DNA from 2 places in the Mesorhizobium sp. Arg314 genome. Region 1 is predicted to be linked to the other one. Evidence: predicted binding sites of a transcription regulator. Region 1 holds the regulator's gene; the other holds the start of a gene.

Region 1 (5,679 bases):
TTACTTCTCGCTAGGCACCGAGCCCGACCTCTACAGGCCGCTTGCGGCGGTGGCTCTGATGGCCGTCTGCGCGGCGGTCTCGCGTTCCTGGCAGAGAACGCACCTTGTCTTCATGGCGAGCCTTTTCTGCGCGCTCGGCTTTCTTGCGGCCAAGGTCGAGACCTGGCGGATGGCGACGCCGATGCTGGGGTCCGAAATCCAGACGCGGCTGACCGGCCGCCTCGTCACCGCCGAAGCAATGGCCAATGGCCGCGTGCGGCTGACCATCGATCTCATGTCCACGGAGCATCCGACACTGCGTTACGCACCGGACCGCGTCAGGCTTTCGGCGCGCAGGATCCCGCCCGACATGACGGCCGGGTCGATGCTGACCGGCTATGCCAAGCTGCTACCGCCGACGGGCCCGGTTCGGCCGGACAGCTACGACTTTTCCTTCGACAGCTATTTTGCCGGCATCGGCGGCAGCGGCTTTTTCCTGGGCGACCCAAAGCCGATTGCGCCGGCTCCGACTGCGCCAATGGGGGCACCATTCGGCGCACGCATTGCATCGGCCATAGAAAACGCGCGGGAGGGGATTGCCGATCACATCAGGAGCAGCATCGGTGGTCCCGAAGGCGAGATTGCAGCGGCCCTGATCGTCGGCGTGCGCGCCGGGATTCCGGAGCCAATCAACGAGTCGATGCGACGGACCGGCATCTACCACATCATCTCGATCTCCGGCCTGCACATGGCGCTGGTCGCCGGCACGATCATGGTCCTGCTGCGCAGCGCCTTCGCGCTGTTTCCGGACTTCTCGTCGCGCCGACCGGTGAAGAAATATGCCGCGGGCATCGCGCTGGTCTCGATCGCCGCCTACCTCGTGATCTCCGGCATCGTGGTGGCGGCCGAGCGAAGCTTCATCATGCTGGCCGTCATGCTTGTCGCCGTGCTCTTCGACCGCGCGGCGCTGACGATGCGCAACCTGGCGATCTCGGCCATCGCCGTCATCCTGGTCTCGCCGCACGAAGTGGTGGGCCCAAGCTTCCAGATGTCCTTTGCCGCCACCGCCGCCCTGGTCGGCGCTTACGCCGGCTTTGCCGATTATCGCGCCGGTAAAGCGACCGCGCCGCCGGCAAAACGCTCGTTCCTCGGCTTCGTATCGCGAAAACTGGCGGTTGGAGTGGGTGGCGCCGCGATGACGTCGCTCATCGCGGGCAGCGCAACATTGCTGTTCGCGATCTGGCACTTCCAGCGGGTGTCGCCGCTCAGCCTGCTGGCCAATCTGGCCGTCATGCCGATCGTCTCGCTGATCGTCATGCCGTTCGCCGTGTTGAGCGCGCTGGCCATGCCCTTCGGCTTCGACGGTCCTTTTCTCTATGTGATGGGCAAGGGCCTGACGGCGATGATCGCCATTTCGGCATGGATTTCCGAGCGCTCGCCGGTCGACGCAGTCGGGTTGATCTCGATCCAGTCGGTGCTGCTGGCGACGATCGCGCTGGTCATAGCGACCATGGCCACCACCTGGCTAAGGCTTGTCGCCGTCCCCTTCGCGCTCGCCGCCCTGCTGGCCATTCCGCATGTCCGCACGCCGGATGTGCTCATCTCCGAAGACGCGCATCTGGTGGCAATGCCGATCGGCGGCGGCGAGCTTGCCATCAACCGCGCCCGTTCCAACGAATTCACCACCGACAATTGGAAACGGGCGCTGAAAGCCGAGGAAATCGTGCCGCCGGAGACATTCGCCAAGGACGCTCTCGACATCGCCGATCCCGTCGACCTGCCGCCTGGCTCGCCCTTCTACTGCACCGGCGACCTCTGCATCGGCCGGCATCCCTCCGGCGCGATCGTCGCGCTCGCCGAAAACCGCGACAGCGCACGGCCGTCCTGCGGCTTTGCCGACCTTATCGTCATCAACGACGCCACGGCCTACAATCCCTGCCGCGATCCGCGCGTGCTTGTCGTCACCAAGCGCCAGCTGGCGCGCGACGGCAGCGCCGCCGTGTTCTTCGATCGGCAAGCGGCCACCGCGCGGCCCGCTATTCGCTACGCGGTCGAAAAGCCATACCGGCCCTGGCACGAGCAGCGGAAATACGCTCGCGAGGCGAGGGGCCTGCCGCCTTATAAAAAGCCTGAGAGGATGGGTGCCAAGCCCCCGCAACCGTCTCAGTAGATCGTAACGCAATTCCGAACGGAAAACCGCTGCGCACTTTTCCTGAAAATTGCTCAGTAGCGGCGGATAAGGCCGACCAGCTTGCCCTGGACCTTGACCCGGTCCGGCCCAAAGATGCGGGTCTCGTAGGCCGGGTTGGCGGCTTCGAGCGCGATCGAGGCGCCCTTGCGGCGGAAGCGCTTGAGCGTCGCTTCCTCATCGTCGACCAGCGCCACCACGATCTCGCCCGGGCTTGCCGTGTTGGCATTGCGGATGATGACGGTGTCGCCGTCGAAGATGCCGGCCTCGATCATCGAGTCGCCCTTGACTTCCAGCGCATAGTGCTCGCCGCCCGTGATCATGTCCGGCGGCACCGTGATCGAATGCGTCTGGTGCTGGATGGCGTCGATCGGCACACCGGCGGCAATGCGGCCCATCACCGGAATGGATACCGCCGAAACGGCGTCGTCATCATTGCTTGGCGTCGGCGCTCGCGAGGACGTCGCCGGCTTGACCTGGCGGCTGAGATTGCCCTGGCCGCCCTGGATGACGCTTGGCGAAAACTTCTTCGCGGCATTCAGGCCAGGCGCGATCGAGTCGGGCAGCCGCAAGACTTCCAGCGCGCGCGCCCGGTTCGGCAGCCGGCGAATGAAGCCGCGTTCTACCAGCGCCGTGATCAGCCGATGGATACCGGACTTCGAGGCAAGATCGAGCGCCTCCTTCATCTCGTCGAAGGATGGAGGAATCCCGCTCTCCTTCAGGCGTTCATGGATGAACATCAGGAGTTCATGTTGTTTGCGCGTCAGCATTGGCGGCCCCCACGGGTTCTGAAACCAGAATCAGAAAAACAAACCCAGAACAAACACTATCTGTTCCAGTTGTGTTCCGCAACCGTTTAAAGTTTAATGAATTTGTTAAGGCCGCCGAAACAATGTTGCATCCGATGGTGCCCTGGCCGCCGCTAGCCGGGCGGCGACATTGATTCCGCTCGATTTTGCGGCTCGTCCTTAAGCTGAAACGTGAGGTGGCATCATCACGAAAGTGCCGGGTGAGATCGCGCCGACTCCTCGGTGCGCGTGCTGCACCGTGAACGAAACGAACCCAAAATGCCAACCTCGGCGGTTTTCCGGTTCACAGTTTTCGCCGTCTATGGACCAGCTAACATAGGACGAAAGGTTCTTGCCCTGCCGCCGACGGTGGTGAGACAACCGCTTGGCCGCCTGACGATGTAGTGCGAGCGGCGCCGGGTCGAAATGGAGGCGGTAGCACAATGAGGGGAATTCCTGATCTGGCCGAGATCGAGGCAATGGATGCCGCTGATCCGCTGCGCGCCATGCGCGGTCGCTTCGTCTTGCCGGAAGGCGTCATATACCTTGACGGCAATTCGCTGGGCGCTGCTTCGGTCAACGTCTTCAACGAGGTCGAGACGGCCGCGAAGCAGGAATGGGCGCAGGATCTCATCCGTGCCTGGAACACAGCCCGCTGGTTCGACATGCCTGTCGGGCTGGGCGACCGGCTCGGGCGTCTGATCGGCGCCGCGCCGGGCCAGAGCGTGGTGTGCGACACGACCTCGATCAACATCTACAAGGTCCTGCACGCGGCACTTGCAACGCGGCCCGAGCGCTCGGTGATCGTTGCCGAAGGCGACAGCTTTCCGACCGACCTCTACATGGCGGAAGGGGTGGCCTCGACGCGGCCGGGCACGGTGCTGCGGCTCGAAGGTGTCGATGCCCCGGCGATCGAAGAGCTGGTCGACGATCGCGTCGCGGTCATCCTGGTCAACCACGTCAACTACAGGTCCGGCCGACTGCGCGACATGGCGGCCCTGACGCGCAAGGCCCACGACGCCGGTGCGCTGATCGTCTGGGACCTGTGCCACACGGCCGGCGCCCTGCCGGTGGATCTCGACGGCTCGAATGCCGATTTCGCCATCGGCTGCACCTACAAATATCTCAATGGCGGGCCGGGCGCGCCGGCCTTCATCTATGCCGCGAACCGCCACCATGGCGACATTCGCCAGCCGCTCAGCGGCTGGTGGGGTCATGCCCGGCCGTTCGCGTTCGAGCAGGGCTATGCCGCCGGCACGGGCATCCGGCGGTTCCTGTGCGGAACGCAGCCGGTGCTGTCGATGCGGGCGCTGAAAGGAGCGCTGGATCTCTGGGACGAAGTCGACATGACGGCTGTGCGCGGCAAAAGCATCGCGCTGACGGACCTGTTCATCCGGCTTGTCGAAGTCAGATGTGGCGCCTTCGGTCTTGAGCTGGAAAGCCCGCGCAACGGCGCCGAGCGCGGCAGCCAGGTTTCGTTCGCCCATCCGCATGGCTATCAGGTGATGCGCGCCTTGATCGAGCGCGGCGTGATCGGCGATTTCCGCGCGCCGTCGACCGTTCGTTTCGGGTTCACGCCGCTTTATGTCGGCTACCGGGATGTCTGGGATGCCGTCGACGTGCTGGAAGACATCCTGCGCACCGGCGCCTGGCAGGATGCACGCTATGCCGTCAAGGAGGCCGTCACCTGAAACGGGATCGCCCGCTCAATGGGTCTTTTCTGCGCGCAGGCGAAAGCGCTGGATCTTGCCGGTCTGGGTCTTGGGCAAGGCCGCGATGAACTTGACCGACCGCGGGTATTTGTAAGGTGCGATCGTCGCCTTGACGTGGTCCTGGAGGCGCTTGACGGTCGCCGCATCCGCCGCCGCGCCCGGCACCAGCACGACATGCGCCTCCACGATCTGGCCGCGTTCGGCGTCCTCGGCGCCGATGACGGCGCATTCCGCGACATCCGGATGCGACAGCAACGCGGCTTCCACCTCCGGCCCGGCAATGTTGTAGCCGGCGCTGACGATCATGTCGTCGGAGCGGGCGGCGAAATGGAAGAAGCCGTCCTCGTCCTGCACGAAGGTGTCGCCCGTCAGGTTCCAGCCGCCACGGACATAGTCCTTCTGGCGATCGTCGGCCATGTAGCGGCAGCCTGTCGGTCCGCGCACCGCCAGCCTGCCTGTCGCGCCGCGCGGCAACTCGCGCATCTCGTAGTCGACGATGCGCGCCTCGTAGCCGCCCACCGGCTTGCCGGTCGAAGCCGGCTTCATGTCGCCGAAGCGGTTGGAGATGAAGATGTGCAGCATCTCGGTAGCCCCGATGCCGTCCAGGATCGGCTTGCCGGTCTTTCTGGTCCACTCTTCGAAGACAGGGGCGGGCAATGTCTCGCCGGCCGAAACGGCAACGCGCAGCGACGACAGGTCGGCACCTTCATCCATGGCCTTCAGCATGGCCCTGTAGGCCGTCGGCGCCGTGAAGGAGATGGTCGCCCTGTAGGTCTCGATGATGGCGATCATGTTGGGCGGCGTCGCCTGCTCCAGCAACGTCGCGGCAGCCCCGAAGCGCAGCGGAAAAATAGCGAGCCCGCCGAGGCCGAAGGTGAAGGCCAGTGGCGGCGAGCCGACAAATATGTCGTCGGGCGTCACCTGGAGAATCTCGCGGGCGTAGGCGTCGGCGATGATCAATAGGTCGCGATGGAAATGCATGGTCGCTTTCGGCACGCCGGTCGTGCCCGAC
Region 2 (5,679 bases), 200 kb from region 1:
GCGCGCATGGCATCCGTCTGGGCATCAAGAAGGGCGGCTGCGCCGGCATGGAATACACGGTCGACCTGGTGACGGAACCGAACCCCAAGGACGACCATATCGAGCGCGACGGCGCGCATGTCTATGTCGCGCCGGAAGCCGCGCTCTTCCTGTTCGGCACCGAGATGGATTTCGAGCAGACGAAGCTGCGCACCGGCTTCACCTTCAAGAACCCGAACCAGAGCTCGGCCTGCGGCTGCGGCGAATCGGTCGAGCTGAAGCCGGCCGATCTCAAGGCGCTTGCCGAGGCGCGCACTTCGGCCTGACCCTTTCCTTCGCCCCGTTTACGGGGAGAAGGTGGCCCGAAGGGCCGGATGAGGGGTAAGTGCGAAGTTCTGAGAGGCTGGCGCCGCCCCTCATCTGCCTGCCGGCATCTTCTCCCCGTAGAACGGGGAGAAGACAATCACTCCACCCACATGCCGGTACGCTTGTGCCAGTCGGCGATCGATTCCTCGGGATAGATTTCGAACACCTTGTCTTGTCTGCCGATGACCGGCTCGACCCAGCTCGCCTTGTATTTCAGCATCAGATGGACCCTTTCCGGCGGTTTCGGCAGGTCGCTGTCGATCGCCGAGGCGAAGGGGTGCACGAGATCCGGCCAGGTCGGGTCATAGAGCCAGAGCGCTGAGCCGCATTTCCTGCAGAAATTGCGCTCGCCGGTCGAGACATCGCAATGCGGATGCTCGTCGTCCTCTATCTCGGCGCGGTAGACGCCGAGGCTGCGCTTGCCCCTGACATTCATCGTCTCGTAGTCGGCGCCGAGGTTGATGGCGAAACCGCCGCCGCCCTGCTGCTTGCGGCAGATCGAGCAGTAGCAGAGCATGAACGGCACCGGCGTGTGGCTTTCCACATCGAAGCGGACGGCGCCGCAGCGGCAGGAGCCTTTGAGCAGGACAGGCATGGCGGGAACTCCGTTTCCACGTCTCAACCTGTCAGCATGCTTTTGGTTGCGGCGATGACAAGGCCCATGCCGGATGAGATGATGCGACATGGACAATGCCCGCCTCGAAGAACTGTTCGAAAGCCTGGGGCCGATCAGTATTCGGAAACTGTTCGGCGGCAAGGGCATCTATTGCGACGGCGTCATCGTCGCGGTCGTCGTGCGCGGCGAATTGATGCTGAAGGCGGACGAGGCGAGCGTGCCTGATTTCGAGGCCGCTGGGTGCAGCCAGTGGGCTTATACAGGCTCGCGGCACGGCAAGCTGATCGCGATGCCCTATTGGAGCATTCCCGATGAGGCTTTCGACGATCCCGACGAAATGGCGGTGTGGGCGCGCCGCGCTTATGAAGCAGGAAGGCGGGCGGGGAAGTAGCGCCGAATTGTCGAAATGCTGGCGGGACAGCACCCCCCTCTGTCCTGCCGGACATCTCCCCCGCAAGGGGGGAGATTGGATGTCGCCATCGCTTTCGCCAATCGCCAACGTTGCAGGAAGAGCGCCGTCAGCCGAGCTGCTGATCTCCCCCCTTGCGGGGGAGATGGCCGGCAGGCCAGAGGGGGGTGCGAAGGAACTCGGCGTTCGCTTTTGGCTGTCGCAGCCAGCAGCTGAGTGTTCCGCGCCTACAACGCCTTGGCGATCTCCGCCGCAAGCCGCGCGTTGTTCTCTACCAGCGCGATATTGGTCTTCAAGCTGCGGCCACCGGTCAGCTCCAAAATCTTCGACAGCAGGAAGGGCGTCACCGCCTTGCCGGTGACATTGTGCGCCTCTGCAGCCTTCTGCGCGGCCTGGATGTAGCCATCCATTTCGACAGCCGGGATCTCGTCATTCGCCGGCACCGGATTGGCGATCAGGATGCCGCCACCGAGACCCAGCGCCTGCCGCGTCCGGTAGAAATGCGCGATGTCCTCCGGCGCATTGAGCGTCAGCGGCGCGCGGAAGGGCGATTGCCGCGACCAGAAGGCCGGCATGGTCTCGCAGCCATGGCCGATGACCGGCACGCCGCGCGTCTCCAGCACTTCCAGCGTCTTTTCGATGTCGAGGATCGCCTTGGCGCCGGCCGAGACGACGATGACCGGCGTGCGCGCCAGCTCGTCGAGATCGGCCGAGATGTCGAAGCTCTTCTCGGCGCCCTTGTGGACGCCGCCGATGCCGCCAGTGGCGAAGACCTTGATGCCGGCCATATGCGCGGCGATCATGGTCGCCGCAACAGTGGTGCCGCCGGTGCGCGCCTGCGCTACCGCAAAGCCGATATCGGCGCGCGACAGTTTCATGGCGTCGCCGGTCATGGCCAGCGATTCGCGCTCGCCGTCGGAGAGCCCGATCTTGATGCGGCCGTTGACCACGGCGATCGTCGCCGGAACCGCGCCGCCGTCGACGATGATCTGCTCGACCTTGGCCGCCATCGCGCCATTTTCGGGATAGGGCATGCCGTGGGTGATGATGGTGCTTTCCAGCGCCACCACCGGTCGACCAGCGGCGAGCGCCTCCGCTACAGGCTGGTGGATGTCGACGAAGGGGCGGGCGGTTTGCGGCGTCATGGCTGTCTCCGACAAGGAGGAAGTAGATGGTCGGTGGCCCTATGCCACCTCCCGCGGCTCCGGCACAAGGGCAAGCGCCTGCGTGAAGTTGGCGCCCGTGAAGGACGGCACGGCCTCGGCGCTCTCGATGGCAAGCATCGCCGCGGCAAGGCCCTCACGCAGTGCGGTACGCAGCGGCAGTCCGCGCAGCAAGGCGGCGACCGTTGCGCCGGTCAAGGCATCGCCGGCGCCGGTCACGTCGGCGACCTTGCGCGGCGCGGGCGGGTCGATTTGAAAGGTGCCGGTGTCGTCGAAGCCCAGCACCGGAGCGCTGCCGGCCGTCACGACGCCGGCGTTCAGGCCGGCCTGCCTGAGTTGGCGGACAAGGGTTTCTCCGGAAGGCTCGGCGCCGACCAGCGCGGCAGCTTCGCGGCGGTTCATGAAAAGCAGCGACAGATCGGCGAGCAGCGGCGCCAGGCGAACGACCTTGGCCGGAGAGACGGCAATGGCGAAGACCGGCCTGCCGCCGGCAAGCGCCAGCAGCCGTTCCATCGCCGCCGTCGGCAGGTTGGCGTCGCACAGGACGGCGTCGGCGGCGGCGATCGCCTCGCGCACCTTGGCGCGGCGGATCTGTTTGGTGAAAGCAAGGTCATAGAGCGCCATGTCGGCCAGCCCGACGATCAATTCGCCGTCGGCGTCGATCAGCGCCGTGTAGCTGGGCGTCGTGCGGTCGAGGAACACGACCGAGAGGTCCGTTATTCCTGCGCCGTCGATCGCCGAGGCGACCGTGTCGGCGGCCGCGTCGCCGCCGCGCACCGAAATCAGCGAGGCCGACACGCCGCGCTTCACCACGCTGCGCAACGCATTGAAAACGACGCCGCCGACATCCTCGCGCATGATGCCTGGATTGGAGGCGGCGGGCACATAGGTGCCCGAGACCTGGCCGCGCCGGTCGATATGCGCGCCGCCCAGCGCCAGGATTGTTGGGGATGTCGGCATGTGGATGTGGTGACCTTGGTTGATCGTGCGGCTGCGCACACTAGGTTTCCTCTGGTCGCCTCGCAATCGGGTCGCGATTCGGACGGTCGGACGGCGAAGTCTCTTTTGAACCAGTGCTTCTGGTGGATACTAGTCCTGGTGAGACAAAAATAGAACAGACCGAGATATTGATTGTTTTTCAGGCATTTATTGCCCCTTGCCAAATGAGAACAAAAAAGGTACAAAACAGGCAGGGATCACGGATTGTCCGGCCTTCATTGACGACCAAGGGGTGATGTATCATGGCTCAGAATTCTTTGCGGCTTGTAGAGGATAAGGCAGTGGACAAATCAAAGGCTCTGGATGCGGCGCTGTCGCAGATCGAGCGCGCTTTCGGCAAGGGCTCGATTATGCGGCTCGGCGCCAATGAGCAGGTGGTCGAGATCGAAACCGTGCCGACAGGCTCGCTCGGCCTCGACATCGCGCTCGGCGTCGGCGGCCTGCCGCGCGGCCGCATCATCGAAATCTACGGGCCGGAAAGCTCGGGCAAGACGACGCTGGCGCTGCACACGGTTGCGGAAGCGCAGAAAAAGGGCGGCATCTGCGCCTTCGTCGATGCCGAGCACGCGCTCGATCCGGTCTATGCCCGCAAGCTTGGCGTCGATCTCGAGAACCTGTTGATCTCGCAGCCCGACACCGGCGAGCAGGCACTGGAGATCTGCGACACGCTGGTGCGCTCCGGTGCCATAGACGTGCTGGTGGTCGATTCGGTGGCAGCACTTACGCCGCGCGCCGAAATCGAAGGCGAGATGGGCGATTCGCTGCCTGGCCTGCAGGCTCGCCTGATGAGCCAGGCGCTGCGCAAGCTGACCGCCTCGATCTCACGCTCCAACACCATGGTCATCTTCATCAACCAGATCCGCATGAAGATCGGCGTCATGTTCGGTTCGCCCGAAACCACCACTGGCGGCAATGCGCTGAAATTCTATGCCTCGGTGCGCCTTGACATCCGCCGCATCGGCTCGGTCAAGGACCGCGACGAGGTCGTCGGTAACCAGACCCGCGTCAAGGTGGTGAAGAACAAGCTCGCCCCGCCCTTCAAGGTGGTTGAATTCGACATCATGTATGGCGAGGGCGTGTCGAAGACCGGCGAGCTGATCGATCTCGGCGTCAAGGCCGGTGTCATCGAGAAGTCGGGCGCCTGGTTCTCCTATAACTCGCAGCGCCTCGGCCAGGGCCGCGAGAACGCCAAGCTGTTCCTGCGCGACAATCCCGACATGGCGCGCGAAGTCGAGTTGGCGCTGCGTCAGAATGCCGGGCTGATCGCCGAGAAATTCCTCGAGAACGGCGGCTCCGAGGGTGGCGATGAGGGTTTTGAGGACGAAGCCGGCGCTGTGTAGGGCTGGTTGGTTCCAAGAGGGTTGCGCCATGGTTCCTGTCCGGAATCGAGCCAAAGCAATTAGTCGGCTTAGCCGGAGTTCGGCCACAATCCTGGTTTATCGGTATATGCTTATGTAATCGAGTTCTTGAGTACTGCGTACCCGAACCGCCGGCCTTCGTGCCGGCGGTTTTGCGTTTCGGGGTAGCGTCGAGCGGCCGGCGGATCGTTTAATTGGCCCAACTCCGTGTTTCTGGACAGGCTCAAGAGCTATCGCTAAAAGGCCAATCTATCTTCTGAAACACCAAAGCCCATTTGCCGCCGGCCGGGCCGGCGGTTCTTGCGAAAAAGGCAGTATGCAATGAGTGGCGTGAACGACATCCGGTCGACATTCCTCGACTACTTCCGCAAGGAGGGCCACGAGATCGTCGGCTCCAGCCCGCTGGTGCCGCGCAACGATCCGACGCTGATGTTCACCAACGCCGGCATGGTGCAGTTCAAGAACGTCTTCACCGGTTTGGAGAAGCGTCCCTATTCGCGGGCCTCGACCGCGCAGAAAAGCGTGCGCGCCGGCGGCAAGCACAACGACCTCGACAATGTCGGCTACACCGCGCGCCATCTGACCTTCTTCGAGATGCTCGGCAATTTCTCGTTCGGCGACTATTTCAAGGAGCGCGCGATCGAGCTTGCATGGAACCTGATCACCAAGGGTTTTGGCCTCAAGAAGGACAAGCTGCTCGTCACCGTCTATCACACCGACGACGAGGCGGCGGGTTACTGGAAGAAGATCGCCGGTTTCTCCGACGATCGCATCATCCGCATCCCGACC

What was found. The regulator LexA, encoded in region 1, represses DNA repair genes until DNA is damaged. The targets are predictions, from matches to a motif close to TGTTCNNNNTGTGTTCNG.
Region 2: the regulator LexA is predicted to act here: its motif matches at 3,699-3,716, upstream of recA (recombinase RecA).

What each region holds. Positions count from the first base shown of each region.
Region 1 is NZ_JBSKBP010000002.1:290,421-296,099, forward strand. It holds gene ACWGS9_RS03525 (ComEC/Rec2 family competence protein) at 1-2,149, shown strand, start outside; gene lexA (transcriptional repressor LexA) at 2,203-2,937, opposite strand; gene kynU (kynureninase) at 3,399-4,646, shown strand; gene ACWGS9_RS03540 (AMP-binding protein) at 4,662-5,679, opposite strand, start outside.
Region 2 is NZ_JBSKBP010000002.1:85,850-91,528, forward strand. It holds gene sufA (Fe-S cluster assembly scaffold SufA) at 1-305, shown strand, start outside; gene ACWGS9_RS02440 (GFA family protein) at 443-940, opposite strand; gene ACWGS9_RS02445 (TfoX/Sxy family protein) at 1,029-1,352, shown strand; gene ACWGS9_RS02450 (pseudouridine-5'-phosphate glycosidase) at 1,598-2,515, opposite strand; gene ACWGS9_RS02455 (carbohydrate kinase family protein) at 2,555-3,493, opposite strand; gene recA (recombinase RecA) at 3,775-4,872, shown strand; gene alaS (alanine--tRNA ligase) at 5,212-5,679, shown strand, end outside.